DNA from 4 places in the Enterobacter cloacae complex sp. HYC074_NIDB genome. Region 4 is predicted to be linked to each of the others. Evidence: predicted binding sites of a transcription regulator. Region 4 holds the regulator's gene; each other region holds the start of a gene.
The links. The regulator LexA, encoded in region 4, represses DNA repair genes until DNA is damaged. The targets are predictions, from matches to a motif close to TNCTGTATGTACATACAGNA.
Positions count from the first base shown of each region.

Region 1: O1724_RS10945 (YebG family protein) is a predicted target of LexA. The motif match lies at 1,497-1,516, and genes of this name have one in related genera.
Region 2: dinB (DNA polymerase IV) is a predicted target of LexA. The motif match lies at 5,844-5,863, and genes of this name have one in related genera.
Region 3: umuD (translesion error-prone DNA polymerase V autoproteolytic subunit) is a predicted target of LexA. The motif match lies at 1,558-1,577, and genes of this name have one in related genera.

Region 1 is NZ_CP114214.1:2,200,999-2,208,508, reverse strand. It holds gene O1724_RS10955 (dimethyl sulfoxide reductase anchor subunit family protein) at 1-762, shown strand, start outside; gene dmsD (Tat proofreading chaperone DmsD) at 807-1,421, shown strand; gene O1724_RS10945 (YebG family protein) at 1,531-1,842, shown strand; gene catA (type A chloramphenicol O-acetyltransferase) at 2,018-2,695, opposite strand; partial or broken gene O1724_RS10935 (LysR substrate-binding domain-containing protein) at 2,781-3,228, opposite strand; partial or broken gene O1724_RS10930 (alpha/beta hydrolase) at 3,291-3,482, shown strand; gene O1724_RS10925 (YoaK family protein) at 3,740-4,489, shown strand; gene osmY (osmoprotectant ABC transporter permease OsmY) at 4,740-5,450, shown strand; gene osmX (osmoprotectant ABC transporter substrate-binding protein OsmX) at 5,469-6,368, shown strand; gene osmW (osmoprotectant ABC transporter permease OsmW) at 6,377-7,024, shown strand; gene osmV (osmoprotectant ABC transporter ATP-binding protein OsmV) at 7,024-7,510, shown strand, end outside.
Region 2 is NZ_CP114214.1:971,952-979,461, forward strand. It holds gene O1724_RS04650 (Na(+)-translocating NADH-quinone reductase subunit A) at 1-1,077, shown strand, start outside; gene O1724_RS04655 (NADH:ubiquinone reductase (Na(+)-transporting) subunit B) at 1,080-2,315, shown strand; gene O1724_RS04660 (Na(+)-translocating NADH-quinone reductase subunit C) at 2,308-3,102, shown strand; gene O1724_RS04665 (NADH:ubiquinone reductase (Na(+)-transporting) subunit D) at 3,095-3,733, shown strand; gene nqrE (NADH:ubiquinone reductase (Na(+)-transporting) subunit E) at 3,740-4,336, shown strand; gene nqrF (NADH:ubiquinone reductase (Na(+)-transporting) subunit F) at 4,347-5,570, shown strand; gene nqrM ((Na+)-NQR maturation NqrM) at 5,573-5,773, shown strand; gene dinB (DNA polymerase IV) at 5,881-6,939, shown strand; gene pepD (cytosol nonspecific dipeptidase) at 6,995-7,510, opposite strand, start outside.
Region 3 is NZ_CP114215.1:37,957-45,466, reverse strand. It holds gene O1724_RS23405 (Y-family DNA polymerase) at 1-1,103, opposite strand, end outside; gene umuD (translesion error-prone DNA polymerase V autoproteolytic subunit) at 1,103-1,534, opposite strand; gene ltrA (group II intron reverse transcriptase/maturase) at 1,940-3,427, shown strand; partial or broken gene O1724_RS23390 (IS1 family transposase) at 3,579-4,259, shown strand; partial or broken gene O1724_RS23385 (replication initiation protein) at 4,269-4,577, shown strand; gene O1724_RS23380 (IS5 family transposase) at 5,462-6,430, shown strand; gene stbA (plasmid stabilization protein StbA) at 6,570-6,956, opposite strand.
Region 4 is NZ_CP114214.1:391,819-399,328, forward strand. It holds gene plsB (glycerol-3-phosphate 1-O-acyltransferase PlsB) at 1-1,902, opposite strand, end outside; gene O1724_RS01910 (diacylglycerol kinase) at 2,057-2,425, shown strand; gene lexA (transcriptional repressor LexA) at 2,534-3,142, shown strand; gene dinF (MATE family efflux transporter DinF) at 3,206-4,543, shown strand; gene O1724_RS01925 (CsbD family protein) at 4,663-4,872, shown strand; gene zur (zinc uptake transcriptional repressor Zur) at 4,920-5,432, opposite strand; gene O1724_RS01935 (cupin domain-containing protein) at 5,550-6,038, shown strand; gene O1724_RS01940 (conjugal transfer protein TraF) at 6,231-7,510, shown strand, end outside.

The sequences.
Region 1 (7,510 bases), 1.8 Mb from region 4:
CTTAAGGAAAATGATGACAAGGCCAGAATGCGCATCGTGCGCAGCCTGTTTTTTCTCTGGCTGGTAATGGGTATTGGGTTTATGGCTTCGGTGCTGCATCTTGGCTCCCCGCTGCGTGCCTTCAACTCGCTTAACCGCGTGGGCGCGTCAGCGCTGAGTAATGAGATCGCGGCGGGTTCGATCTTCTTTGCCGTGGGCGGTTTCTGGTGGCTGGTGTCGGTTATCGGTAAAATGCCCCCAGCTTTGGGCAAAATCTGGCTGGTTGTCAGCCAGATCCTGGGCATCGTTTTTGTCTGGGCGATGACCCGTGTCTATCAGATTGAGACTGTCCCGACCTGGTATACGGGTTACACCACGCTGAGCTTCTTCCTGACGATGGTTCTGGCTGGTCCTCTGCTGGCCGCGCTGCTGCTGCGCGTCGCAAACGTGACATTCAAAGGTACTCTTGCCGCGTCAGTCAGCGTACTGGCACTTATCGTCTGCGTGGCGGTCGTCGTGTTGCAAAGCAATACGCTGGGGACGATACAGAGTTCCATCCAGCAGGCCAGCGCCCTGCTGCCAGATTATGGCTCGCTTCAGGTGTGGCGCATCGCGTTGCTGGCGGCGGGTTTAGGCTGCTGGATCTGCCCGCTTATTCGTCGTCAGGAGCCAAAAACGCTCGGCCTGTTTGCAGGTGTCGTTCTGGTGGTGCTGGGTGAACTGATTGGCCGTGGGCTATTTTATGGTCTGCATATGACCGCAGGGTTAGCAATTGCAGGTTAACACAGGTGCGCGGGGCTACCCGCGCGCAAGTAAGGAAAGTTGTAATGAATGATGTCTCACACCGCGAATCGTTCGCGTTCAGCGCCCGGGTACTGGGCGCGCTGTTTTATTTCGCCCCAGACAGCGAGCAGACCGCGCCGCTGGTGAGTGCCCTGACCGCAGGTGACTGGGTTCAGGACTGGCCGCTGGCGGAGGAAAACCTGCTGCCTGTCGCCAGTATGTTTAAGACCCCATCGGATGAAGCGTTGAAAGACGCCTGGCAGCGTCTGTTTATTGGCCCGTATGCCCTGCCCGCCCCCCCGTGGGGCTCGGTCTGGCTTGATCGCGAGTCAGTGCTGTTTGGCGATTCGACCCTCGCGTTGCGTCAGTGGATGCGTGAAAACCATATCGCCTTTGAGATGCAGCAGAATGAGCCTGAAGATCATTTCGGAACGTTGCTGATGCTGGCGGCATGGCTTGCCGAGAACGGTCGCGAAACAGAACGCGACCAGCTTCTTGCCTGGCATCTGCTGCCATGGAGCACGCGTTTCCTTAGCGTATTCGTTGAAAACGCGGCCCATCCGTTCTACACCGCGCTGGGTAAACTTGCCCAGCTGACGCTGGCGGAATGGCAGTCCACTTTGCTGATCCCGATTGCCGAAAAAACGCTGTACCGATAACAGCACCTGGCTTGTCCACCCGTTGTGCAGGCCAGGCTCGCACATTTTTGCTGCAACACAACGTCACAACTGCTATACTGTATATAATTACAGTATACGGGGGTGCACAATGGCTGTTGAAACAAAATTTGTTGTCGTAAGAAAAGGTGAAGAAAAAATGACATTTGCCAGTAAGAAAGAGGCTGACGCTCACGACAAACTGCTCGATATGGCAGAAGTGTTTACCGACTGGCTGTTGCAAAGCGGAATGCAGATGGATGAAACGCAGGCGGAGAACCTAGGTCTTTATCTCGCCGAGCAGAAAGAGTCCGTGCAGCATATCCTGCGTACCAGCAAGCTTCCCGAGCTCAATGCTGCAACGGATAAAACAGCATCAGATGCGGATAGCAGCAAAAAAATCCGGGCCGTCAAAGCCGCCTGATCGTCAGAACGACTCATCACCTGTCATGCCGCCGCGGGCCGGAAACGGCTCGCGGCTTCATCATGCATTATTTCGATCTTCTCGAAAACAATGCGATTGAACATTTTAATCTGTTCTGGCGTAAAATTTGGTTACAGCATTTCCTCTCGTCAGACGTATGTTAAAAACACGTGAATCACACGTTCGGCGCCTCTGAATGGTGTGGTAAATTATCACATAACTCTTGCAACTCGTTGATCATCCTGGCTACATGGAAGCCATCACAAACAGAATGATGGACCTGAACGGCGAAAGGCAACAAGACTTTTTCATCCTGGTTATAGTATTTTCCAAACGTGAACATGGGCGCAAAAAAATTCCGCATGTTAGCGACGTTGACGTTAAAACTGCTAAAACTGACCCACGGAATATCAGATATGAAAAATATATTCTCCCGGGACTCTTCTTTGGGCCAGTAGGCAAGATTATCACCATAGCGAGAAACGTCTTCTGCATAAACGTTCTGAAAGTGATGAATATTCCCGTCGAAGTGACTCCATAATGATGAAAACGTCTCCGTCTCTTTATGGAAAAGGGTATAGCTGGGATGCACCTCATTCCATATTACAAGCTCATTATCCTTCATGGCCATACGGAATTCCGGATGCCGGTTTACGACGTGAGATATAAGGGAAATAATCGCAGGATAAAATTTCCAGCCAACCTCTTTGATATGCTTTAGCAGCACGGTAATGTCCAGCTGAACCGTTTGGTTAAATGTAGATTGAGCAAAGCCCTGAAATACTTCAAAGTGTTCCTTTCTTGCCCAACGTGATAAGTCAACTACCGTATATTCTGGCGTTATTTTTGTCATTTCAGAGCCTTAGTTGAGCTGCGCTATATAAAATAGTAGCGTATCACAAACGCAGGGGCTGTATAGACCGTAGCGAAGAGGCACCCTAAATTTTCAGCGTATCAATCACCGCTCTCAGCGCCGGGGATACGTTGCGGTGTGGATAATAGAGGTACAGTCCGTCCATCCGCAGGCTGTAGCGCTGTAAGACGCGTATAAGCGTGCCACGCTCCAGATCGTCAGCCACCAGCTCAACCGGGACATAGGCCAGCCCGAGTCCCAGCCGGGCCGCTTCGGCCTCCATGTAGCTGTCGGAAAAGGCCCATTGCCCCTCCGGGCGGTGAGTCACTCGCTTCCCATCCTGCACAAGCTCCCATTGATAGTGGTTACCGTCGGCGAACTGGTAGGCAATGCAGGGATGAGCATCCAGATCGGCGGGCGTCTGCGGAAAACCATAGCGCCGAAAATGCGCCGGAGCGGCAACCACAGCCATCTCCATATCGGGCGTGATGCGCACGGCAATCATCCGGCCCCAGCCGGACGCCAGCGTCGAATGAAAATATTCACCAAACTGTCCGCCGTGCTGCTATGCGCATCATTAAGTTGAGTTAAAACAATGAATTAGTAAGAAACACGAAATCCTGACGCCCGCGTTTCGATGGTGACAACCTGAGATAAGACCTTCGCCGAGAGCGATAAAGTCGACCACCGCAAGGTGACGTTCGAGAACCGATACGGGATCACCCTGGCTGGAGATCTGTACCTTCCCAGGAACAGCGGCGACCAGATGCTGGCTTCTCTTCTCGTCGTTGTGAATTACATCTATGTCTACACTGAATCAAATCCCATCCCGCTCCAGCGAGCATGCATACTGGGCCGGTATTTATGCCCGCCAGTCTGCTCGCGTCATCAGCAATAAAGCATTATATTAACAAGGTTATTTTATTTAATTACAAAACCTCGCACTCCTCCCGTTGAAATAATAATTAAGCAATATCCTGGTCAGCCAGCGACATCGCTTTGTTAGCTTGAGCGTTCAGGCAAAGCTCAAACCGGAGGTATTCTTTGCTGATTAAATTAAAGAAAGAACGAACGCATCAGGAGGATCGTCGTCTTGCCCTCTGGCTGGCGACCTCCGCGGGACTGCTGAATGCCATTGCGCTGGGCGCATTCGGCTTTTTTCCCTCGCATATGACGGGCAATACCTCGCAGCTATCCAGCGAAGTTTCCTCCACCGATCTCAGCGATATTCTTTTCTTCGGCGCCATTATTCTTTCGTTTGTCTCAGGTGCCATCGCTGCGCGGATTATTGTTATCTGGGGGATTATCCATAACATCAGGCTGGTATTCAGCCAGGTTCTGTTTGTTGAAGGGCTATTACTGGCAGGGGTATCCCTGTACGAAATGTATTTTCACTCCTTTGCCACGAATCAGGAGATTATTATTTTCCTGTGCGGGTTGATGGGAATTCATAATTCCACCTCCACTCAGCTATCCGGTGGACGGGTAAGATCCACACACATCACCGGCACGCTGACCGATGCGGGCATTTCGCTGGCCTCCGTTATGGTCGCCATGATGCGCCGGGATTATTCCAAAGATACGGCCGCGCAAAAGAGTCAGCTCAAAACCCATTTAACTACCCTTTTCTCCTTTATCAGCGGAGGTATCGCGGGGCTGATCCTGTTCAGAGAGTTTGGATTCCACGCGATGCTGGCGCTGGGCCTGATGCTGGTAGTCGTCGCCGCCTTCTCTATCGTCCGCATCTCGTGGCGGGTACGAAAAGTGCGCGCCGCGCTTAGTCGACAGGTTTAATCAGCACGCCTTACGTGACATTGTCACGTAAGGCGTGCTTCTTTAAGACTATTCTGCCTGCCCACTGACAGCCCTTATGCCATAAGGCTTCACCCAGGTTGTCACTAATTTCATAGGGTTACTGTTTTACCCCCTTCGCTGGAACCCTTCCGTTTCGCTTGCTATAGGTGAAGTACCCCTGCCGAAACATGGCATAACAACAGGCAACCGGTGGTTGCTATAACGCATGCGCACAGGGAGACACACCGCAATGCACCCATTACTTAAACGTTCGCTGCTTTTTGTCGGCGCGATTATCGTGGTTCTCGCTCTCCTCACCTGGGGAATTGGACTGGAGACGATTAAGGCGCGCCAGGTTGACCTGATCTACCTCGGGCAACAGCACCTGATTCTGGTCTTTTCATCAATGTTCTTTGCCCTGCTGGTGGGCATTCCAAGCGGTATTTTGCTGAGCCGTCCAGCCGCGCGTGGTATCGCCGAATATGTGATGCAAATCTTTAACGTGGGTAACACCCTGCCGCCGCTGGCCGTTCTGGCGCTGGCGATGGTGGTGATTGGCATCGGTGATAAACCGGCCATTATCGCCCTCTTTCTGGCCTCTCTGCTGCCGATTGTGCGTAACACCTATGCCGGGCTGTGCTCTGTTCCCGCGTCGTTGCTGGAAGCGGCAAACGGTATCGGCATGACCAAATGGCAGCGCCTGCGTCAGGTTGAGATCCCTAACGCGTGGCCGGTGATGCTTTCTGGTATTCGCATTGCCACTGCGATTAACGTCGGTACCGCACCGCTGGCATTCCTGATTGGCGCCAGCAGCTACGGCGAGCTGATTTTCCCTGGGATCTACCTGAATGACTTCCCGACGCTGATCCTGGGCGCGGCGGCCACCGCCCTGTTCGCCCTGATTCTGGATACGCTGCTGGCGGCACTGGGTCGACTACTGAGCCCGCATCTCGCGCGATAATTATAACAAGGAGCTTCTATGAGACTGTTTTCCGGCCTGACGGCGCTATGCGCCGCCGCGCTCTTCACCAGCCAGGCGCTCGCCGCGCCGCTGATCCTGGCAACCAAGAGCTTTACCGAGCAGCACATTCTCTCGGCCATGACCGTGCAGTATCTGCAAAAGAAAGGGTTTCAGGTGCAGCCGCAGACCAATATTGCAACGGTGATTTCCCGTAACGCGATGATCAACAAGCAGATTGATATGACCTGGGAGTACACCGGCACGTCGCTGATCATCTTCAACCACATCAACAAACGCATGTCGCCGCAGGAGTCATACGAGACGGTGAAACGCCTCGACGCGAAGCACGGTCTGGTGTGGCTTAAACCTGCCGATATGAACAATACCTATGCCTTTGCCATGCAGCGCAAGCGCGCCGAGGCTGAACATATCAATACCATGTCTGAGATGGTGGCAAAGATTGAGCAGATCCGTAAAACCGATCCGGATAACAACTGGCTGCTGGGCCTTGACCTGGAATTTGCCGGACGCAGCGACGGGATGAAACCGTTGCAGGCGGCCTACAAGATGGAGCTGGACCGCCCGCAGATCCGCCAGATGGATCCGGGCCTGGTCTATAACGCGGTGCGCGACGGGTTTGTCGATGCGGGGCTGATCTACACCACCGACGGGCGCGTAAAGGGCTTCGATCTTAAAGTGCTGGAAGACGATAAAGGCTTCTTCCCGAGTTATGCCGTGACGCCAGTTGTTCGAAAAGACACGCTGGAGGCTAACCCGGGGCTGGAGGAGGCGCTGAACACCCTCTCAGCCCAGCTCAATAACGACGTTATCACCGACCTGAATAAGAAGGTGGATATCGACCATCAGTCACCGCAGCAGGTCGCCCGTGATTTCCTGCGTAGCAAACAGTTGCTGTAGGAGGCGCTATGGAGACGATTCACTATATTCTCGACAACTGGGACTATCTCTTAACCCTGACGCTGCAACACCTGTGGCTGGTGGCACTCGCCGTCGGCCTGGCGATTATTATTGGCGTGCCGCTGGGCATTTTAATTGTCCGCCATAAATGGCTGGCAACGCCGGTGCTGGGGATTGCTACCATTGTGCTCACCATCCCGTCAATTGCGCTTTTCGGCCTGATGATCCCGCTCTTTTCGCTGATCGGTCAGGGCATTGGCGCCCTGCCCGCGATTACTGCGGTGTTCCTCTATTCGCTGCTGCCGATTGTGCGTAACACCCATACGGCGCTCGACAGCCTGCCCCCCGGCCTGCGAGAAGCGGGACGCGGCATCGGCATGACCTTCTGGCAGCGTCTGCGCTGGGTGGAAATCCCGATGGCGCTGCCGGTGATTTTTGGCGGCATCCGCACCGCCGTGGTAATGAACATCGGCGTCATGGCGATTGCCGCCGTGATCGGTGCGGGCGGGCTGGGCCTGCTGCTGCTTAACGGTATTGGCGGGAGTGATATTCGTATGTTGATTGCGGGCGCGCTGATGATTTGTCTTTTAGCGATTGTGCTCGACTGGTTGCTGCACCGTTTGCAGGTGGTACTGACTCCGAAGGGGATTCGATAATGATAAAACTGGAAAACCTCACCAAACAATTTTCACAGAAACACGGCCAGACGTTTAAGGCCGTCGACAACGTCAACCTGAACGTGCCTGAAGGGGAAATGTGCGTGCTGCTCGGCCCGTCCGGCTGCGGGAAAACCACTACACTGAAGATGATCAACCGTCTCATTACGCCAAGTAGCGGGACAATCCTGATTAACGGCGAAGACACCAGCGGAATGGACACCGTGACCCTGCGCCGCAACATTGGCTACGTGATCCAGCAGATTGGCCTGTTCCCGAACATGACCATCGAAGAGAACATTACCGTCGTGCCGCGCATGCTGGGCTGGGACAAGGCACGCTGTAAATCCCGTGCCGAAGAGCTGATGGATATGGTGGCAATGGATCCGCATAAATTCCTTCACCGCTATCCGCGCGAAATGTCCGGCGGGCAGCAGCAGCGTATCGGCGTCATCCGCGCGCTGGCAGCCGATCCTCCGGTCCTGC
Region 2 (7,510 bases), 580 kb from region 4:
GTTGTTATTCAAATTGAAGGTGATGAGAAACGCGAATTTGCGCGTTTTGACGCCGCCGATCTCGCCACCCTCAGCCACGACGTGGTGCAGACGCAACTGCTGGAGTCGGGACTGTGGACGGCGCTTCGCACGCGGCCCTATAGCAAAACGCCCGTGCCAGGCACTGTGCCGGCCGCTATCTTCGTTACGGCCATCGACACCAACCCGCTCAGCGCAGATCCGCAGCCTCTTATCCTGGCGGAACGAAAAGCTTTCGATGCCGGCCTCACCGTGTTAACACGCCTGACGCCGGGCAAAGTGCATGTCTGCCAGGCCAGCGGCGGTAAGCTGGGCGGTCATCCGCAAGGGCAGGTGGCCTTTAATGAATTTGCCGGCCCGCATCCGGCGGGACTGGTGGGAACGCATATTCATTTCCTGGAGCCGGTAAGCCTGACGAAACAGGTCTGGCATCTTAATTATCAGGACGTGATCGCTATCGGTAAGCTGTTCACCACGGGTGAGCTGTGCGCAGAACGCATTATTGCCATCGGCGGCCCTCAGGCAACCCAACCGCGTCTGGTTCGCACGCTGCTTGGGGCTGACCTGACGGCGCTGTTGGCTGGCGAAACGAAAGAGGGTGAAAACCGTATTATTTCCGGTTCGGTGCTGAGCGGCAGGCACGCGACAGGCCCGATGGCCTGGCTGGGTCGTTTCCATCTTCAGGTGAGTGTGGTGCTTGAAGGACGCGAGAAAGAGCTGTTCGGCTGGGTACTGCCTGGCGCAGAAAAATACTCGGTAACCCGCACCACGCTCGGCCACTTCCTGCGTCATAAGCTGTTTAACTTCTCCACCAGCACCAACGGCGGTGAGCGCGCCATGGTTCCGATTGGCAACTACGAACGCGTGATGCCGCTGGATATTCTGCCCACCGTGCTGCTGCGGGATCTCCTGGCCGGTGATACCGACGGTGCCCAGGCGCTGGGCTGTCTGGAGCTGGACGAAGAAGATCTGGCGCTGTGTACCTATGTGTGTCCAGGTAAATACGAATATGGACCCGTATTGCGCGAGGTGTTAACCCGCATTGAGCAGGAAGGATAAACATGGGCTTAAAACACCTCTTTGAAAAAATTGAGCCGCACTTTACCGAAGGGAAGCTCAAAAAGTACTACCCGCTGTATGAAGCGACAACGACCATTTTCTACACGCCGGGTCTGGTAACGAAAGGCGCGGCGCACGTTCGCGACGCCATCGACCTCAAGCGAATGATGATTCTGGTCTGGTTTGCGGTCTTCCCGGCCATGTTCTGGGGGATGTATAACGTTGGGTTGCAAACTATTCCGGCGCTGCACCATATGTATGATGCAGAGCAGCTGGCGCAGGTGATTCAGTCTGACTGGCACTATCGTCTGGCACAGTCGCTGGGGGTGAGCTTTGCGGCAGATGCCGGCTGGATCAGCATGATGACGCTGGGCGCTGTCTTCTTCCTCCCCATCTATATGACTGTCTTTATCGTGGGCGGTTTCTGGGAGGTGCTGTTCGCCATTATTCGCAAACATGAGATCAACGAGGGCTTCTTTGTTACCTCTATTCTGTTTGCGCTGATTGTTCCGCCAACGCTGCCGCTCTGGCAGGCGGCGATGGGGATCAGCTTTGGCGTGGTGATTGCCAAGGAGATCTTCGGCGGGACCGGACGCAACTTCCTCAACCCGGCGCTGGCAGGACGCGCGTTCCTGTTCTTTGCTTATCCGGCGCAAATCTCGGGCGACCTGGTGTGGACGGCAGCAGACGGATTCTCCGGCGCGACGCCACTTTCACAGTGGGCGGCTGGCGGCGGCGAAACGCTGGTCAATAATGCAACCGGACAGCCTGTCACCTGGTTTGATGCGTTTATCGGCAATATTCCAGGCTCCATCGGTGAAGTGTCTACCCTGATGATTTTGATCGGCGGGGCTATCATCCTCTTTGGCCGCGTGGCGTCCTGGCGCATTGTCGCTGGCGTCATGCTCGGGATGGTACTCACCGCCACGCTTTTCAACTTCATTGGTTCAGACACAAACCCGATGTTCTCCATGCCGTGGTACTGGCACCTTGTGCTGGGAGGCTTTGCGTTTGGCATGATGTTCATGGCCACCGATCCGGTCTCGGCTTCGTTTACCGACAGAGGTAAATGGTGTTACGGCGCGCTCATTGGGGTGATGTGTGTACTGATTCGCGTGGTCAACCCGGCTTATCCGGAAGGGATGATGTTGGCCATTCTGTTTGCCAATCTGTTTGCGCCGCTGTTCGACTACCTGGTCGTGCGCGCCAACATTAAGCGGAGGAAGGCGCGTGGCTGAGATCAAAAATAACGACAGCATCAGCAAAACGCTGCTGGTGGTGCTGGTACTGTGTCTGGTTTGTTCCATTGTCGTGGCCGGTTCTGCCGTAGGGTTGAAACCGCTACAGCAGGAGCAACGTGCGCTGGATAAACAGCGTAACATCCTGGCCGTTGCCGGGCTGATGCAGGAAGGCATGACGAAGGATGACGTCGCAGCGGTGTTTGCCGAACGTATTACCGCACGGCTGGTGGATTTAAAAACCGGGGAGTTAATGGATAAAGACCCGGCGAAATACAACCAGGCGCTGGCGCTAAAAGATCCGCAAATGAGCACCACGCTTGACGCCTCGCAGGATCCGGCAGGCATTAAGCGCCGCAGCAATGTCGCGGAGATTTACCTCGTCCGTGACGAGCAAAAACGCATTCAGAAAATCGTGTTGCCCATCTATGGCAACGGTTTATGGTCAATGATGTACGCCTTTGTGGCGCTGGATACCGACGGCCGTACGGTTAAAGGCATTACTTATTACGATCAGGGCGAAACGCCGGGGCTGGGGGGCGAAGTTGAGAACCCTAACTGGCGGGCACAGTTTGTTGGTAAAAAAGTGCTCGACGACAACGGCCAGCCTGCGCTGAAGGTGGTAAAAGGGGGCGCGCGTCCCGGCGATGAATTTGCCGTTGATGGCCTTTCCGGCGCCACGCTCACCTCAAACGGTGTGCAGCACAGCTTTGATTTCTGGATGGGTGAACTGGGCTTTGGTCCCTTCCTGAAGAATGTACGTGAAGGAGCGCTGAATAATGGCTGATACGGGTGAACTGAAAGAAGTTAAAAAGGTGCTGATTGGCCCGCTGTTAGCCAATAACCCGATAACGCTTCAGGTGCTGGGGGTGTGCTCGGCGCTGGCGGTCACCACCAAGCTGGAAACGGCGGTGGTCATGACGCTGGCGGTAACGCTGGTGACAGCGTTTTCCAGCATGTTTATCTCAATGATCCGCCACCACATACCCAACAGCGTAAGGATCATCGTGCAGATGGCGATCATCGCCTCGCTGGTGATCGTGGTCGATCAGCTCCTGCGCGCCTTCGCCTATGAAACCTCGAAGCAGCTTTCGGTGTTTGTCGGCCTGATTATCACCAACTGTATCGTGATGGGGCGTGCTGAAGCCTATGCGATGAAAATGCCGCCGCTGGCGAGCTTTATGGACGGTATCGGCAACGGCCTGGGTTACGGCGTAATCCTGTTGACGGTTGGTTTCCTGCGCGAACTTATTGGCAGCGGCAAGCTGTTTGGCATTCCGGTGTTGGATACGGTACAGAACGGCGGCTGGTATCTGCCGAACGGCCTGTTCCTGCTGGCCCCAAGCGCATTTTTCATTATCGGTTTGCTGATCTGGCTGATTCGTACGTTGAAGCCTGAACAGCAGGAAAAGGAGTAACCGACAATGGCTCATTACCTGAGTTTATTTGTGCGCGCGGTGTTTGTTGAAAACATGGCGCTCGCTTTCTTCCTGGGCATGTGTACGTTCCTTGCCGTTTCTAAAAAGGTATCGACGGCATTTGGTCTGGGCGTGGCAGTTACCGTTGTGCTGGGGCTTTCCGTTCCGATTAACAACCTGGTATTCAACTTCGTGCTGCGCGATGGCGCGCTGGTGGAGGGGGTTGATCTTAGCTTCCTGAACTTCATCACCTTTATCGGAGTGATTGCGGCGCTTGTTCAGGTCCTGGAGATGATCCTCGATAAATACTTCCCGTCGCTGTACAACGCGCTGGGGATCTTCCTGCCGCTGATCGCCGTGAACTGCGCCATTTTTGGCGGTGTTTCCTTTATGGTTCAGCGTGATTACAACTTCAGTGAATCGGTTGTGTATGGCTTCGGTTCCGGTATCGGCTGGATGCTGGCGATTGTTACCATGGCGGGGATCCGTGAAAAAATGAAATATGCCAACGTACCTGCGGGGCTTCGTGGCTTAGGGATCACCTTTATCACCACCGGCCTGATGGCGTTGGGCTTTATGTCCTTCTCCGGTGTGCAGCTATAAGGGCTAACAAATGGAAATTATTCTTGGCGTGGTGATGTTCACGCTGATAGTACTGGTGCTGTCAGGGCTGATCCTGGCGGCGCGTGCGAAGCTGGTCAATTCCGGGGATGTGATCATTGATATCAATGACGATCCGCAGAATCAGATCCGTACCCCGGCAGGGGATAAGCTGCTTAACACGCTCTCCGGCAACGGGATTTTTGTCTCGTCTGCCTGTGGCGGCGGTGGCTCCTGTGGCCAGTGCCGTGTGACGGTGAAAGAGGGCGGCGGTGATATTCTGCCAACGGAACTGTCGCATATTACGAAGCGTGAAGCGAAAGAGGGATGCCGTCTGGCGTGCCAGGTCGCTGTGCGCCAGAACATGAAGATTGAGCTGCCGGAGGAGATCTTCGGCGTGAAAAAATGGGAGTGCGAAGTTATCTCTAACGATAACAAAGCCACGTTCATTAAAGAGCTCAAGCTGCGTGTCCCTGAAGGGGAGAGCGTCCCGTTCCGTGCGGGTGGGTATATCCAGATTGAATGTCCGGCACACACCGTCGCGTATGCTGACTTCGACGTGCCCGAAGAGTACCGGGCCGACTGGGATAAATTTAACCTCTTCCGCTTTGTTTCCGAGGTAAAAGAGCCCGCGCTCCGCGCCTATTCCATGGCTAACTACCCGGAAGAGAAGGGCATTATTATGCTCAACGTGCGTATCGCCACGCCGCCACCGAATGTGCCTGATGCCCCCCCTGGCGTCATGTCATCCTATATCTGGTCCCTCAAGCCTGGCGACAAAGTGACGATTTCCGGCCCGTTCGGCGAATTCTTTGCCAAAGATACTGACGCGGAGATGGTCTTTATCGGCGGCGGAGCGGGTATGGCGCCGATGCGTTCGCATATCTTTGACCAGCTCAAACGACTTGGCAGCAAGCGCAAGATCAGCTTCTGGTACGGAGCGCGTTCACTGCGCGAAATGTTCTATGACGATGAGTTTGAACAACTGGCACGTGATAACCCTAACTTTACCTTCCATGTGGCGTTATCCGATCCGCAGCCGGAAGATAATTGGACAGGCTATACGGGCTTCATCCACAACGTGCTGTATGAAAATTACCTCAAACAGCACCCGGCACCGGAAGACTGCGAGTTCTATATGTGTGGTCCACCAATGATGAACGCGGCCGTGATTAAGATGCTAAAAGATCTTGGCGTGGAAGATGAGAACATCATGCTCGATGATTTCGGAGGCTGATTATGCTGACCTTTCTGGCGACCTTTGCGGTGTTTGTGCTGGTGATCTTCGGCATGTCCTTAGGCTGGATCATCAAGCGTAAAAGCATTCAGGGCAGTTGCGGAGGCATCTCTTCCATCGGAATGGAAAAAGTGTGCGATTGTCCGGAACCGTGCGATGCGCGGAAAAAGCGGATGGCTCGCGAGCAGCAACGCATTATTTAGTCTTCCTGGTCGGGTAAGGCAACGCCGCCACCCGACAATTCCCATGCACACTTCTCAACCCTCATTTGTTTACTGTATACTTATCCAGTAACGAGTGAGGGCTTACTATGCGCAAAATAATCCATGTCGATATGGACTGCTTTTTTGCCGCAGTGGAGATGCGTGACAACCCGGCGCTGCGGGATATTCCCATTGCCATTGGCGGCAGCCGGGTACAGCGCGGTGTCATCAGCACCGCCAACTATCCTGCTCGCAAATACGGCGTGCGCAGCGCCATGCCGACAGCGATGGCGCTGAAACTGTGCCCGCATCTCACTCTTTTGCCCGGACGTTTTGATGCCTATAAAGAAGCATCGAGCCACATTCGGGAGATCTTTTCCCGCTACACTTCACTTATCGAACCGTTATCGCTGGATGAAGCCTATCTTGATGTCACCCACAGCGTGCACTGCCACGGCTCCGCCACCCTGATGGCGCAGGAGATCCGCCAGACTATTTTTAACGAGCTGAACCTGACGGCATCGGCGGGTGTCGCGCCGGTCAAATTTCTCGCCAAAATCGCCTCCGATTTAAATAAGCCCAACGGCCAGTACGTTATCACTCCGGAAGAGGTTTCGGCGTTTTTAAAGACGCTGCCGCTCAGCAAAATCCCCGGAGTGGGCAAAGTCTCCGCCGCGAAGCTGGAAAGTATGGGGCTACGCACCTGCGAAGACGTTCAGCGCAGCGATCTGGCGCTGCTGCTTAAGCGTTTTGGCAAGTTTGGCCGCGTACTGTGGGAACGCAGTCAGGGCATTGATGACCGGGATGTGAACAACGAACGGCTGCGTAAATCGGTCGGCGTTGAACGCACGCTGAGCGAAGATATCCATGACTGGACCGAATGTGAAACCATTATTACGGAACAACTCTATCCTGAACTTGAACGACGCTTACTGAAGGTCAAACCGGATCTGCTTATTGCCCGGCAGGGCATCAAACTGAAATTTAACGATTTTCAGCAGACGACGCAGGAACACGTCTGGCCACGCCTCAACAAAGAGGATCTTATCGCGACGGCAAAAAAGGCATGGGAAGAACGGCGGGGCGGGCGAGGGGTGAGGCTGGTGGGGCTGCACGTCACCTTGCTGGATCCGCAGCTGGAGCGTCAGCTGGTGTTGGGGCTGTAGATTACGCTAATTGTAGGCCCGGTAAGCGTAGCGCCACCGGGCAACAGACGACGAATTACTTCGCAGGGATTGCTTTCAGCAGCTCAGTCAGCAGCGTCCAGTAGTGACCGACGCTTTCAATATGAACCTGTTCATCCGGGGAGTGTGGACCCGTGATGGTCGGCCCAATGGAGACCATGTCCATATCCGGATACGGTTTCTTGAACAGACCACACTCCAGACCCGCGTGAATAACCTGAATGTTCGGGGTGCTGTTGAACAGTCGCTGATAAGTTTCACGCACCAGTGCCATGACCGGAGAACTTGCATCCGGCTGCCAGCCCGGGTAGCTGCCTTTTGCAGACGTTTTCGCGCCCGCCAGGGTACCCAGAGATTCCAGCATGCTCACAACGTACTCTTTTCCGCTGTCGATCAGGGAACGGATCAGGCAGATGATCTCTGCGCTGTCGTCACCCATGGTCACCACGCCCACGTTCAGGGAGGTTTCCACCACGCCTTTCGCCACGTCAGAGTTGCGAATAACGCCGTTTGGCGTTGCGTTCAGCAGCTGGACAAACGTGTCACGAGACTG
Region 3 (7,510 bases), on a different replicon from region 4:
GGGCGTGGCGGGCGTTCGTCGAACAGTTGCAGCTGCGAAACTCCGGAGCCGGTGAAGTCATTCAGCATAACTCCGGCTTTGGCATACCGGTGCCCATCCCTCCAGATACGCTCCAGAGCCGTTGTAGCGGCTGCAATGATGTCCCTGGTGTCCTGAGTGGGTGTAAGAAGTTTTTCCGTAGCCACGTTGCCGTAGTAAGGCTCTTTAATGGCGAACGGAGACGTTTTGATGAAAACGGAAATATGCCGGCAATACTGGTGCTCTTTACGCAGTTTTTCAGAGGCCCGCTCTGCGTGCTGACAGATAGCCTGACGGAGTGACTCGTACTCCGTGATCTTCACGCCAAAACTGCGGCTGCAGACAATTTGCTGTTTCGTCGGAGGGGCTTCCTCAAGCGAAAGGCAGCTTTCCCCGTTCAGTTCCCGTACCGTTCGCTCAAGGACGACAGAAAAATTTTTGCGGATGAAGGCCGGGTTCGTCAGAGCCAGATCGAGCGCGGTTTTTATGCCCAGCACATTTAGCTTGCGTGCAATACGGTTACCCACCCCCCAGATTTCTTCAACCGGCTGCAGTGAAAGCAGTTTCCGCGTCCTTTGCGGATTTCCCCTGGTCAGAGCGAGTACGCCATGAAACTGTTTCCACTCTTTTGAGGCCCACTGGGCTGATTTTGCGAGGGTTTTCGTTGGTCCGGCGCCCACGCCAATGGTCAGGCGGGTACAGTCATACACCTGCTGACGCAGCTGCCGGGCGAAGTCCTCAAGCCCCATACAGTGCTCCACGCCGGTCAGGTCGAGGAACATCTCATCAATTGAATACTGTTCCACCCTGGGGGCCAGTTCCTCCAGGCAGTTCATCACGCGCGCCGATATCGAGGCGTAAAGTTCATAATTACTTGAAAACGCATATATTTTTTCCGGGTATCTTTCGTTTTTTATCTGAAACCACGGAGTTCCCATTTTGATCCAGGGCTTCGCCTCGGCACTGCGAGCGATTACATTCCCGTCGTTGTTGCTCAGGACGACTATCGGCTTTCCTTTCAAATCCGGGCGGAAAACACGTTCACAGCTGGCATAGAAGCTGTTCACATCGGCCAGGGCAAACATCAGTACATCTCCCTCGGGCGGTGGATGATATGCGTGACGACGCCAAAGATATCCAGCTCGTCGGGATCAGGATAAATCGGCGACCAGGAGGCATTCATGGGCTGCAGCGTCAGTCGCGGCGTCAGCAGAAGCCGTTTCACCGTAAACTCCCCCTGCATGCTGGCGACAACGATATCGCCGTGCCGCGGCTTTTCAGCACTGTCCACAACCAGCAGATCGCCATTGTACAGACTGCCGTCGGCCATGCTGTCTCCGCTGGCACGCAGGTAGTACGTCGCGCTCGGATGCCGTATGCAGTAATCATGGAGATCCAGATCGGACTCGACATAGTCAGCAGCAGGGCTGGGAAAACCGCAGCTGGCCAGATCGGCAAACAATGGATGGGCCTGTGGCGGGAGTTCTTTCCCGGTGCTGAAAAGTTGTAGTTTCATCTTTCCTCCTGACACTCTAATTTTACTGGTTATACATACAGTGTGCGCCGGGAGACCGGTAGAGATCAAGGGGTGAAAGTCCCCGACCATTGAAGGACCAGCAATCCACAAGGTCCCCGAGTCATGCGTTGCATACCGCGAGGTATGGGGCGAAGCGTTGACAGGGGTGTTGACAGGCCAGCCATTGAGCCACGAAATGTATATTAAATTACCGGGTGCCGACGTTGTACTGTTAACGGAAGGCAACATCATAGGGTGCGATACTGCGAGTGCCACATGGACCCGGCGGGGTCTGAGACCCTGGCATGTCAATACGATCTCTACGCGGGAACCGGGAGATCTCCCCTCTGACCATCTGCCAGTGTCGGAGATGGCCCGCACCGGGAAGACGAGGAGTCATAGCCGGTGATGTACGGAGAGGAGAAGTCGGACTCGCTCATAGTAGCGGCGAAGCAGGCGAACAACCCGAAAGGAGCGGAGTCAGTGGAGCGAAGGAGCGGGGCCAAGGGGAACGTGGAACAGCCACACATGCGCCGGACACAGAGCCGGGAAAGCATGTCACAGAGGCTGTCACGCGTGCGGGAAGCTGCGAAGCAGCGGAAGAAAGAACGGTTTACAGCATTGTTCCACCTGCTGACAGTCGAAGCACTGGAAGCCGCATTCCTCTCCCTGAGCAGGAAAGCGGCCGCCGGAGTGGATGGCATCAGGTGGATGGACTACGCCGGAAACATGAAGAACAACATAACAGATCTGCACCGGAGGCTACATCAGGGCAGCTACAGGGCGCAGCCCGGCAGGCGTCACTACATCCCAAAAGCGGATGGAAAACAACGCCCGCTCGGCATCGCCTCGCTGGAGGACAAGATCGTCCAGTATGCGCTGGTGAAAATCCTGAACGCAGTCTATGAAAACGACTTTATGGGGTTCTCATACGGGTTCAGACCCGGGCGAAGCCAGCACGATGCACTGGACGCACTGGCCACAGGGCTGGTACGCACTAACGTAAACTGGGTACTGGATGCCGACATCAGACAGTTCTTTGACAGGGTGAGCCACGAATGGCTGATCAGGTTCACAGAGCATCGGATCGGCGACCGGAGGGTAATCAGGCTCATACGTAAGTGGCTCACTGCCGGGACGTCGGAGGAGGGTCAATGGCGAGCAACGGAGGAAGGCACCCCACAGGGTGCGGTCATCTCACCGCTGCTGGCAAACATATACCTCCACTACGTCTTCGATCTGTGGGCGCATCAGTGGCGACGTCGCTATGCCACAGGCAATGTGGTAATGGTCAGATACGCCGATGACATCGTCATCGGGTTCGACAAACGATACGATGCCCGGCGCTTCCGTATAGCCATGCAGCGCAGACTGAGGGAGTTCGGACTCACGGTTCACCCGGAGAAAACCCGTCTGATGGAGTTCGGCCGCTTCGCTGCCGAAAACCGTGCCATCAGGGGAAAAGGCAAACCAGAAACGTTCAACTTCCTCGGGTTCACGCACATCAGCGGGAAAGATCGCAACGGCAGGTTCATGCTGATACGAAAGACCCGCCGGGATCGGATGACGGCAACTCTGAAAGCCATCAAAGACGGTCTGCGAAGGCGCTGGCATTACTCAATCCCCGAACAGGGAAAATGGCTCAGGAGAGTGGTTCAGGGATACCTGAACTATCACTCGGTACCGGGCAACTTCCCCACCATGCAGAAGTTCAGGACACACGTAACAAACCTCTGGCGCCGGGCGCTCAGGCGCAGGAGCCAGAAGGATGATACGACCTGGACGAAAGCAAACAAACTGGCAGCCGCATGGCTACCAAGGGTTCGGGTTCTTCATCCATGGCCTGTGGAGCGGTTCACCGCCAGACACCCGAGGCAGGAGCCCGGTGCGTAAATCGCGCACGCCGGGATCTGTGCGGGGGGTATCCGGTAACGGGTATCCCTACCGCGACATATTTAACAGCGTGACGATAATCCAGATCGCCTGCCGGGTAATGGTGCCAACTTACTGATTTAGTGTACGATGGTGTCTTTGAGGTGCTCCAGTGGCTTCCATCTCCATCAGTTGTCCCTCCTGCTCAGCTACTGAAGGCGTGGTGCGTAACGGCAAAAGCACTGCCGGACATCAGCGCTATCTCTGCTCTCACTGCCGTAAAACATGGCAACTACAGTTCACTTACACCGCCTCTCAGCCCGGTACGCACCAGAAAATCATTGATATGGCCATGAATGGCGTTGGATGCCGGGCAACCGCCCGCATTATGGGCGTTGGCCTCAACACGATTTTACGTCACTTAAAAAACTCAGACCGCAGTCGGTAACCTCACGCATACAACCGGGCAGTGACGTCATTGTTTGCGCGGAAATGGACGAACAGTGGGGTTATGTCGGCGCTAAATCACGCCAGCGCTGGTTGTTTTACGCGTATGACAGGATACGGAGGACGGTTGTGGCGCACGTTGTCCACGCTGGAGCGTCTTCTGGGCCTGCTGTCGGCCTTTGAGGTCGTGGTATGGATGACGGATGGCTGGCCGCTTTATGAATCCCGCCTGAAGGGAGAACTGCACGTTATCAGCAAGCGATATACGCAGCGAATTGAGCGGCATAACCAGAATCTGAGGCAGCATCTGGCAAGGCTGGGCAGGAAGTCACTGTCGTTCTCAAAATCGGTGGCGCTGCATGACAAAGTCATCGGGCATTATCTGAACATAAAACACTATCAGTAAGTTGGAGTCATTACCAACCAGTTCACCACCTACTCGCTCCGCGATTGTGGCAGTCTTCGAAATCCCCGGACGATCCGCCTTTATGAAAGTCTTGCTCAATTCAAATCTTCAGGCTTATGGGTTACTACTCATGCTTGGTTAAATGACCGTTTCGTCTTACCGGAATCCCAGCAGAAGAACTTGGCAGAGTTGAAACGATCTTTCCTTGATCCTGCACTCAAGCAGATAAATGAGAAAACACCTTTACTTGCTAAGTATAGTATTGATGATTCAGGAAAATTTCTGTTCTCAATAATTGATAAGCAAAATCCCGTCTGACATAAATCAGCACACATGAGCCTGTCATTTGACAAATTTTTGTCATGAAGATGGGCGGATTTCCACACAGCACCGGCGCCCGGTAAGGTGGGCGGATTCCCACACGGCACCGGCGCGCGGCAAGGTGGGCGGATTTCCACACGGCACCGGCGCCCGGTAAGGTGGGCGGATTCCCACACGGCACCGGCGCCCGGCAAGGTGGGCGGATTCCCACACGGCACCGGCGCCCGGTAAGGTGGGCGGATTCCCACACGGCACCGGCGCGCGGCAAGGTGGGCGGATTCCCACACGGCACCGGCGCGCGGCAAGGTGGGCGGATTTCCACACGGCACCGGCGCCCGGCAAGGTGGGCCGATTCCCATATCGACATGTATGTAGCTTGTGTTATCTGTGGATTGTGCAGCTCAGCGGGTCGCTGGTCGTATGGCGGAGTGTCCCCCGTAACCGGCCGCGTGCGGCCGCTAACGCGCAGTACGGCGCCGCGTCCCGCAGACGGGCCGCCGTTCCCGCGCGCAGCACTGCGCACCCCCGTGGGGGACGTACGGCAGCTGCGTGGCGGTGAGCGGGATTAGGGCTTTGCAGCTACCGTGTTAAGTTCCCTGGTGTCGCTGAAATAGTTGATGAACATCCCCCTAAGCGTCAGCAGCAAGCTGCCGCCGCTTAGGCCCCGGAAATCACGCCCTTTACGTCGTAAACGCCGTAAAGCCCGCTCACCGGGGTTAAAAGGGATTACTTTGACTTCTTCATTGCTGTTCGCGAGTTAAGGCTAATCAGGGCAGGGGGTAGGGTGGCAGAATTTATAGCCCGGCAACCGGCTACGCCGGGCTTTCGGCGCCATTTTACAACACAGACGGCTTTGTTGAATAAATCGAACTTTTGCTGAGTTGAAGGATCAGATCACGCATCTTCCCGACAACGCAGACCGTTCCGTGGCAAAGCAAAAGTTCAAAATAACCAACTGGCCCACCTACAATAAAGCCCTCATCAACCATGGCTCCATAACTTTCTGGCTGGATGATGAAGCTATTCAGGCCTGGTATGAGTCGGCAACGCCTTCATCACGGGGAAGACCTCAGCGCTATTCTGATCTCGCCATCACCACCGTTCTGGTCATTAAACGCGTGTTCAGGTTGACCCTGCGGGCTGCACAGGGTTTTATTGATTCCATTTTTACACTGATGAATGTTCCGTTGCGCTGCCCGGATTACACCAGTGTCAGCAGGCGCGCAAAGTCGGTTAATGTCAGTTTCAAAACGTTCACCCGAGGTGAAATCGCGCATCTGGTGATTGATTCCACCGGGCTGAAGGTCTTTGGTGAAGGCGAATGGAAAGTCAAAAAACACGGCAAAGAACGCCGTCGTATATGGCGAAAGTTGCATCTGGCAGTTGACAGCAACACACATGAAATCATCTGTGCAAACCTGTCGCTGAACAATGTGACGGACTCAGAAGCCTTCCCGGGTCTTATCCGGCAGACTCACAGAAAAATCAGGGCAGCATCGGCAGACGGCGCTTACGACACCCAACTCTGTCACGATGAACTGCGGCGTAAGAAAATCAGCGCGCTTATCCCGCCCCGAAAAGGCGCGGGTTACTGGCCCGGTGAATATGCAGACCGTAACCGTGCTGTTGCGAATCAGCGGCTGACCGGGAGTAATGCGCGGTGGAAATGGACAACAGATTATAACCGTCGCTCGATAGCGGAAACGGCGATGTACCGGGTAAAACAGCTGTTCGGAGGTTCACTGACACTGCGTGACTACGATGGTCAGGTTGCAGAGGCTATGGCCCTGGTACGAGCGCTGAACAAAATGACGAAAGCAGGTATGCCTGAAAGCGTGCGTATTGCCTGAAAACACAACCCGCTACGGGGGAGACTTACCCGAAATCTGATTTATTCAACAAAGCCGCGCGGGGCTAACAGGTAAGATGAAATTAAGGTTTTACGAACACTGCCACTGTAATTAATTACCGCTACTTTCATAAATCACCTCAGAATTTTTTGTTGAACTTCTTAGGGTCGAAATTCTCACCGATTTTCTTGAAGAATTCTTTATCAATAATGCCGGGACTCTCTGCTTTTTTACTTTCCTGCACTTCAGGCTCAGACGGTTGTGTATTGTGCAATACACTTTCCGCTGCACCCTTCGCGCTACTCTTATCATGCGTATTGTGCAATACATTTTTTCGGTTTTGCCGCGTTCTATACAGTGCCATCTCAAGCCCTTTGGCTGTTACCGAAAAGCTGTATTCGCTGTCGAGGATTTCAGCAATTTCATGCCGCGTTAGCCCTCTGTCCAGCCAGTTCTCGATTTCATTTAGGCGCAATCTGACAGCAGCCGATAAGTTGCGGGGTTTCAGATCTGCTGGTTTATTCATAACCCCCTCCGTTGTATGAAAATGACTCTACAACACTCGTAAGAAGGGGTCAATCGAGTTTTGTAGTTTATCTGTAGTTTTATTGTAGTCTATTTGTAGTCTGTCACGTTTTTTGTAGTTTATTTGTAGTTTTATTGTAGTCTATTTGTAGTCTTACAACACTAAGGCAAAACGTTTTTTGTAGTTTATCTGTAGTTTATCTGTAGTTTTTGGTTGCTCAGATGGTCATGCAAGCATGACCATCAAAGAATAGGACGCTTTTTAGCCAAATGCCCCTTAACCTACGGAGATCGCCCTACCAAAAAAAGATGATTTTTTATCCCTTAACCTGCTATACACCTAACGCAGCGTGATAAATCACGCTATCGCACTGATTTAAAAGAAAAAAAACAAAATTTAGCCATGCTGCGGTATTACCCAGGTATTACAAATCAAATCTAAATTACTGATTTAAATAACTTTTTATTTATTACTTTGGTAATACTATGATTTCACCGTATTAGACACCCTTTTTTCGTTTAAAAAATGCACAAATTGAGGACTGAATGGGCTTT
Region 4 (7,510 bases):
TGAAATACGGCGGTGCTGGGTAATAATGGCCGCCATCAGCGACGGCAGCATCAGCATGTGCGTGATGTTATTACGGTAGTAGGTCATCAGCACGGCCTGCTCGCGCGGCAGAATGATGATGTCACCAATCGTATCTTTCTCGACTTCGAACTTGTTCATCTGCAACGCGTGATCGATCAGCTCGCTGGCGGTGGCAGACGGCACGGTCGAATCCACGGAATACGGCACGTTGCGCATGATATCCAGGTAGCAGTCAATCTGCTCGGTCAGCTGTTCGCGGGTCAGTGAACGCTGGCGAGAGGCCAGAAGCGCAGTACAACACAGGTTCATGGCGTTTGCCGCACCAGCATTGTTGATGCGTACCATCAGCTCGGATGCAATGCCGTTGACCGTTGGCGTCAGCCAGGCCGGACGTACCGCTTCGATAGGATCGATAGACTCGCGCCACTCCGGAACATGATGGTTCAGATATGTCATCAGCGGCAGGGGCTCGCCAAAGTTCACGTATCCCTGGCCGAGGTTGCGCAATTTACTCAGCCCACGCAGCATCTGCGGCAGACTCTCTTTCTCTTTAGTCGCACCGCGCAGCTCTTTCGCGTAGGTGCCCACTTCCATCACGTGTTCATAACCGATGTAAATCGGCACCAGCGTGATAGGACGGGTACCGCCACGCAGCATGGCCTGAATGGTCATCGACAGCGTGCCGGTCTTTGGATCGAGCAGACGACCGGTACGCGAGCGACCGCCTTCAACAAAGTACTCCACAGAATAACCGCGGCTGAACAGCTCGCCCAGATACTCCCTGAAGACGGTGGAGTAAAGCTTGTTACCTTTAAAGGTACGACGAATGAAGAACGCACCCAGACGGCGGAAAATCGGGCCTGCTGGCCAGAAGTTCAGGTTGATACCGGCAGCAATATGCGGTGGCACCAACCCCTGGTGATAGAGCACGTAAGAGAGCAACAAGTAGTCCATGTGGCTGCGGTGGCAGGGCACATAGACAATCTCGTGGCCGTCGTGCGCTAACTGACGCACGCGTTCGGCGTTGTGGACGTTAATCCCCTGATAGAGGCGGTTCCACGTGAAGCCGAGGATACGGTCAGAGAGGCGAATCATCTCGTAGGAGAAGTTCGCGGCGATCTCTTCCATCAGCGCGATTGCGTTTTGCTGCGCTTTCTCGTGCGAAATTTTCTTGCTGCGCGCTTCATCTTCTACGGCACGGGCAATCGCTTTGGAAGCCAGCAGCTTGTTGAACAGATCCTGACGTGCCGGGAGACGTGGTCCAACGGCCGCCAGACGCTGACGTGCAAAGTGCATACGCGCAACGCGCGCCAGCTTTTGCGCAATGATTTTGTCAGTGCCGTGTTCATCCGCCATGCGGCGCAGTGAAACGGAAGGTGAGAAGCGGACAAAACTGTCGCGTCCCAGCCAGGAGACGGCGAAAAACTTCTGAATGCCGTTGAGCATACGCAGCGGCGGGTTCTCTTCCCCTTTTTCGCGCCCCGGACGACGGCCAAACATCACCGACACCGGCACCATCTGCACGTCCAGATCGGGGTTGCTGCGGTGCAGATCGAGGTAATCATGGAACAGCTTAATGGACTCTTCTTTCGGCGTGTAATAGGTGAACACGCGCGGCCCGCCATGGATGAACACGTAGCGTGGCAGCAGCGTACCGTCGACTTCCAGCGGTTCAAGTGGGTCAGGTAAATCGTGCGCCAGACATTGAGCGCGAAGCGTCAGCAGGTCTGCCTTCGAGTTATAAGGCAAAACGTACATAATAGGGCGCGACGTATCGAGCCCTAATTCCAGCGCAGGTTCTGCTGGGATAGACTTACTTTTTACCAGGACGCTTAATGGTAAATTAAGTAATTTGTAGTAAATTCGTGGCCAGCCGGACATAAACGATGTAAAGCCTCTGGTTAATAATGCAATTGCGGCGCAAGGATAACAGAAAGCGCGCAAAATTTCTGTTGTTACCCGTCATACTTCAGGTTGCAGCAAAACGCGCTGCGGCTTTAGTTACAGACGCTATTTATCATAAAAGGTTCTTTTAATGGCCAATAATACCACTGGGTTAACTCGAATCATTAAAGCTGCCGGTTATTCATGGAAAGGTTTCCGCGCTGCATGGGTTAATGAAGCCGCTTTCCGCCAGGAGGCGGTTGCTGCAATCGTTGCCGTTGTCATCGCCTGCTTCCTTGATGTTGATGCTATCACCCGCGTACTGCTCATCGGATCTGTCTTTCTGGTGATGATAGTGGAAATTCTTAATAGCGCTATTGAGGCCGTTGTTGACCGAATCGGGTCGGAATTCCATGAATTGTCTGGCCGGGCGAAAGACATGGGTTCCGCTGCCGTACTGCTGGCGATTATCACTGCGGCGATCACCTGGGTCACGCTGCTTTGGTCGCATTTCCGATGAGCCTCGAGGAATAATTAAGTCCCTGGTTTTTTGTGCAGTTTTTGGTTCCAAAATCGCCTTTGACTGTATATACTCACAGCATAACTGTATATACACCCAGGGGGCGGTATGAAAGCGTTAACGACCAGGCAGCAAGAGGTGTTTGATCTCATTCGGGATCATATCGGCCAGACGGGTATGCCACCCACGCGTGCAGAAATTGCGCAGCGTCTGGGCTTCCGTTCTCCTAATGCTGCCGAAGAGCACCTTAAAGCGCTGGCGCGTAAGGGCGTGATTGAGATTGTTTCCGGCGCCTCACGCGGTATTCGTCTGCTGGTGGAAGAAGAGAGCGGTATTCCGCTGGTGGGTCGCGTAGCGGCAGGTGAACCTCTGCTGGCGCAGCAGCACATCGAAGGGCACTATCAGGTTGATCCAGGCATGTTCAAGCCGAGCGCCGATTTCCTGCTGCGCGTTAGCGGAATGTCCATGAAAGATATCGGTATTCTGGATGGCGATCTGCTGGCGGTACACAAAACGCAGGACGTGCGTAACGGGCAAGTCGTGGTGGCGCGCATTGATGATGAAGTGACGGTTAAGCGCCTGAAGAAACAAGGCAATACCGTGCAGCTTCTGCCTGAAAACAATGAATTCTCCCCGATTGTGGTGGATCTCCGCGAGCAGAGCTTCTCTATTGAAGGACTGGCGGTCGGCGTTATCCGCAACGGTGAATGGCTGTAATCTCTTCCTGACAGGCTGTAGTTCCTCTACAGCCTGGCCTGTTTTCTGATTCCGGTAATTTCCATGGCATTGCTAACTTCTGCCGATAAGGCGTTGTGGCGTCTTGCGCTACCGATGATTTTTTCCAATATTACCGTTCCTCTGCTTGGGCTGGTGGATACGGCGGTTATCGGGCATCTCGATTCGCCGATTTATCTCGGCGGCGTCGCGATCGGCGCAACGGCGACCAGCTTTCTCTTTATGCTGCTGCTTTTTCTGCGCATGAGTACGACGGGCCTGACGGCCCAGGCGTATGGTGCAAAAGATCCCCTGCGTCTGGCGCGTGCGCTGGTTCAGCCGCTCATTCTGGCATTCGGTGCCGGCGCGTTAATCGTTCTGTTGCGTACGCCGCTGATTGATCTTGCGCTCCATATTGTAGGCGGCAGCGATGCCGTACTGGAACAGGCCCGGCGGTTCCTCGAAATTCGCTGGCTCAGCGCGCCCGCTTCACTGGCAAACCTGGTCCTGCTGGGCTGGCTGCTGGGCGTGCAGTACGCCCGCGCGCCGGTGATCCTGCTGGTGGTGGGCAACCTGCTTAACATTATGCTCGATCTGTGGCTGGTGATGGGGCTGCACATGAACGTCCGGGGCGCGGCGCTGGCCACGGCGATTGCCGAGTACGGTACGCTGCTAATTGGTTTGGGAATGGTCTGGCGCGTACTGGCGATGCGCGGTATCACCCTGGATCTGCTGAAATCGGCCTGGCGCGGCAACATTCGTAAGCTGCTGGCGCTTAATCGCGACATCATGCTCCGTTCGCTCCTGCTGCAACTCTGCTTTGGCGCCTTAACCGTTTTTGGTGCGCGTCTTGGGCCTGAAATCGTCGCAGTCAACGCAGTGCTCATGACGTTACTGACCTTTACCGCTTACGCGCTGGATGGTTTTGCTTACGCCGTCGAGGCGCATTCAGGGCAGGCCTATGGCGCGCGTGAAAGCGGCCAGTTACGTGAGGTCTGGCGTGCTGCCTGTCGTCAGGCGGGCCTGGTGGCGCTGGTCTTTGCTCTGGTGTACGCCTGTTTTGGTGAGCATATTGTCGCGCTACTCACCTCGTTGCCCGCGCTACGTGAGCTGGCCGATCGCTACATCCTCTGGCAGGTAGTATTACCGGTGGTGGGCGTGTGGTGCTATTTGCTGGACGGCATGTTTATTGGTGCGACGCGAGGGGCGGAGATGCGCAACAGCATGGCCGTCGCGGCGGCGGGGTTCGGCCTGACGCTGCTGACCCTGCCGTATCTCGGCAATCATGGTCTGTGGCTGGCGTTGGCGGTCTTTCTCTCACTGCGTGGCCTTTCGTTGGCCGTTATCTGGCATCGTCACTGGCGAAACAATACCTGGTTTCCAGCCCCGCACGATATATCGTAACGGTTAAAGATTCCGAATATAAAAACAACTACCGAATCCTTAACTACAATAATAATCACGTCCAGCAGAAAAGAACGTAGCGGGCGATACTCATAGACGCTTAACACGAGGACACGATTATGAATAAAGACGAAATCGGCGGCAACTGGAAGCAATTCAAAGGTAAAGCGAAAGAACAGTGGGGTAAGCTGACAGATGACGATATGACCGTCATTGAAGGTAAGCGCGATCAGCTGGTAGGTAAAATCCAGGAGCGCTACGGTTACGAAAAAGATCAGGCGGAAAACGAAGTCAAAGACTGGGAAACCCGTAACGACTACCGCTGGTAACCGGTACTATCCCCAAGGGCGGCCCTGAGCCGCCTTTTTCTTTGGCTTTAACGCGGCTTTTTCTTCACCAGGATAGAGTGATCGTGCTGACAGTCATCCTGATGACGGCATGACTCCACCTCCACGCAGGCAGAACATAAGCCGTGGGCTTCAATCACGTTATGTCGCAGCGCAAAGCCCATTCTGGCTGCCAGCGTATGCATAATATCTTCCACACCTTCCGCACACTCTTCCTTCACCACACCACAGCGATCGCAGATAAACATGGCGGACGTGTGAGTTGGCTGGTCAAAAAGATGGCACAGCACATAGCTGTTTGTTGATTCCACTTTATGCACAAACCCTTGCTCCAGCAGAAAATCCAGCGCCCGATAAACGGTCGGCGGTTTTGCCTGCGGCTCGCTTTCACGCAGCAGATCGAGCAGATCGTAGGCGCTGATGGCGCCCTGTTGCAGGCTCATCAGACGCAGTACCTCAAGGCGCTGCGGGGTCAGGCGCACATTGCGTTGCGCGCACAGCTTTTCAGCTTGCGCTAACAGCTCTTTTGTGGACTTGTCCATCGGGCACCTCGGATGTGGTAAGGGGTGAAAACTCTCACTTTATCATGTTCTGCTAAAAACACCGAGATCCGCCAGGCTGTGCTATACCTGACGCATCGCAAATCAGGAGATCGCAAAATGAAAAGACCTGACTGTATTCGGCACTGGCGGGACGTGGAAGGCGCTGATGACGCAACGTATCCTGACAGCAACGAACGTTTTTCTATTGGCGCGCCGCTGGCCCGCAAACTGGGTCTCGGCCGCATTGGTATTCACCATGAACGGCTGCCGCCCGGACGCCGCACATCTTATCCGCATGCGGAAAGCGACGAAGAGGAGTTTGTTTACGTTCTGGAGGGTTACCCTGAGGCCTGGATCAATGGCTATTTATGGAAGCTCGAACCCGGAGACAGCGTGGGATTTCCAGCCGGGACGGGCGTGTGTCACACCTTTATCAACAATACCGATGAAGAGGTGCGCTTACTGGTGGTGGGTGAGGCCAATAAAAAACATAACCGTATCTACTATCCGCTCAATCCGGTGTATGCCGCGACGCGCGAAGACCGCTGGGTCGACCATCCGCCTCAGTTTTTTGGGCCGCACGATGGAAAACCTGGGCGAAAATAATTTCCTCTTCTATAAATATTGATGGTCGTCACATATTACAACAGGCCGGGATGGAATTTAACTTAAGGAAATAGCGGGTCTTTTTGCACTTATTCACAGCAATAGTTCGTTCCTGTTTGGGTGATAACAGACAGGGTTAACTAATAACAAACTATTTACGAGCACACTGTGAAAAAACATTTTAAATTTTCGATGGTTAGCATCGCTGTCTCCTTTTTTATGGCAAATCAGGCGGGAGCAGCCAATACCTGGACGGAAGCGCGTAGCGACGCAATGGGCGGAACGGGTGTCGCGGCAGGGAGCTATGGCAGCGGGGCGTTAATCAACCCCGCGTTGCTGGCAAAATCTAAGCCCGAGGATGATGTGACGGTTATTTTGCCGTCCGTTGGCGTGCAGGTGACCGATGAAGACAATCTTCAGGACGAGATTGATACCATTAACGACAAAATCAATCATTACAAGGATGTGGTTGATAGTCTGACCCCCATTGAAGTTATCACCAATCCATTAGGTTCGATCAATCAGTTCCAGGGCGCAGCGAAAGATCTCGCTGATGAACTGGACTACCTGAAAGGCAAGACCGCACACGCCACCGCAGGGGCGGGGATTGCCGTCAGTATCCCTAACGATGTTCTTTCCGTGGCCTTTATGGCAAAAGGCTATGCCCATGGCCGGGTCAGCCCTTCAATCGATCAGCAGGACATTGATTATCTGCGCGGTATACAACGAAGCGATGCGGTGGCTGCCGGTGTGGCGCTGGATGCCGCGCTAAACGGTACCGATCAGATCACCAAAAACCTTAACTCTACGGCGTCTGGTCGGGCGGCGATTGTGTCCGACTACGGTATTGCGGTGGCCCGTCAGTTCGATCTTGGCGGCGTTCCGGTTTCCGTTGGCGTCACGCCGAAGTTGCAAAAAACCTGGCTCTATAACTACACCACCTCAATCTACGATTACGACAGTAATAAGTGGAACGACAGCCGCTACCGTACCGACGACACTGGCTTCAACGTCGATGCCGGTATTGCGGCTGATTTCGGTGAAAACTGGACGGTCGGTGTGAGCGGACAAAACCTGATGTCGCGCGATATCGATACCAAAGATATCCGCATTCGCAACGGACGCACGGGAGAGGTAGTGAGTTATAAAGACACCTATCAGATCCGTCCGCTGGTCACTGCCGGGGCCGCCTGGCATAACGATCTGGTCACGCTTACCGCAGACGGCGATCTGACCGAAACCAAGGGCTTTAAAAGCGAAGACACCTCCCAGTACGTTGGCGTCGGTGCCGAAGTCACGCCGCTGAGCTGGCTGGCAGTACGCGCCGGTTATCGTGCGGATATGAAAGGGAACGACAGCAACGTCTTTACCGGCGGTGTCGGTTTCGCGCCGTTCAACGCCGTCCACGTTGACCTGATGGGGCTTTATGGCGAAGACGAGACCTGGGGCGCAGGGGCACAGTTGAGCATGAC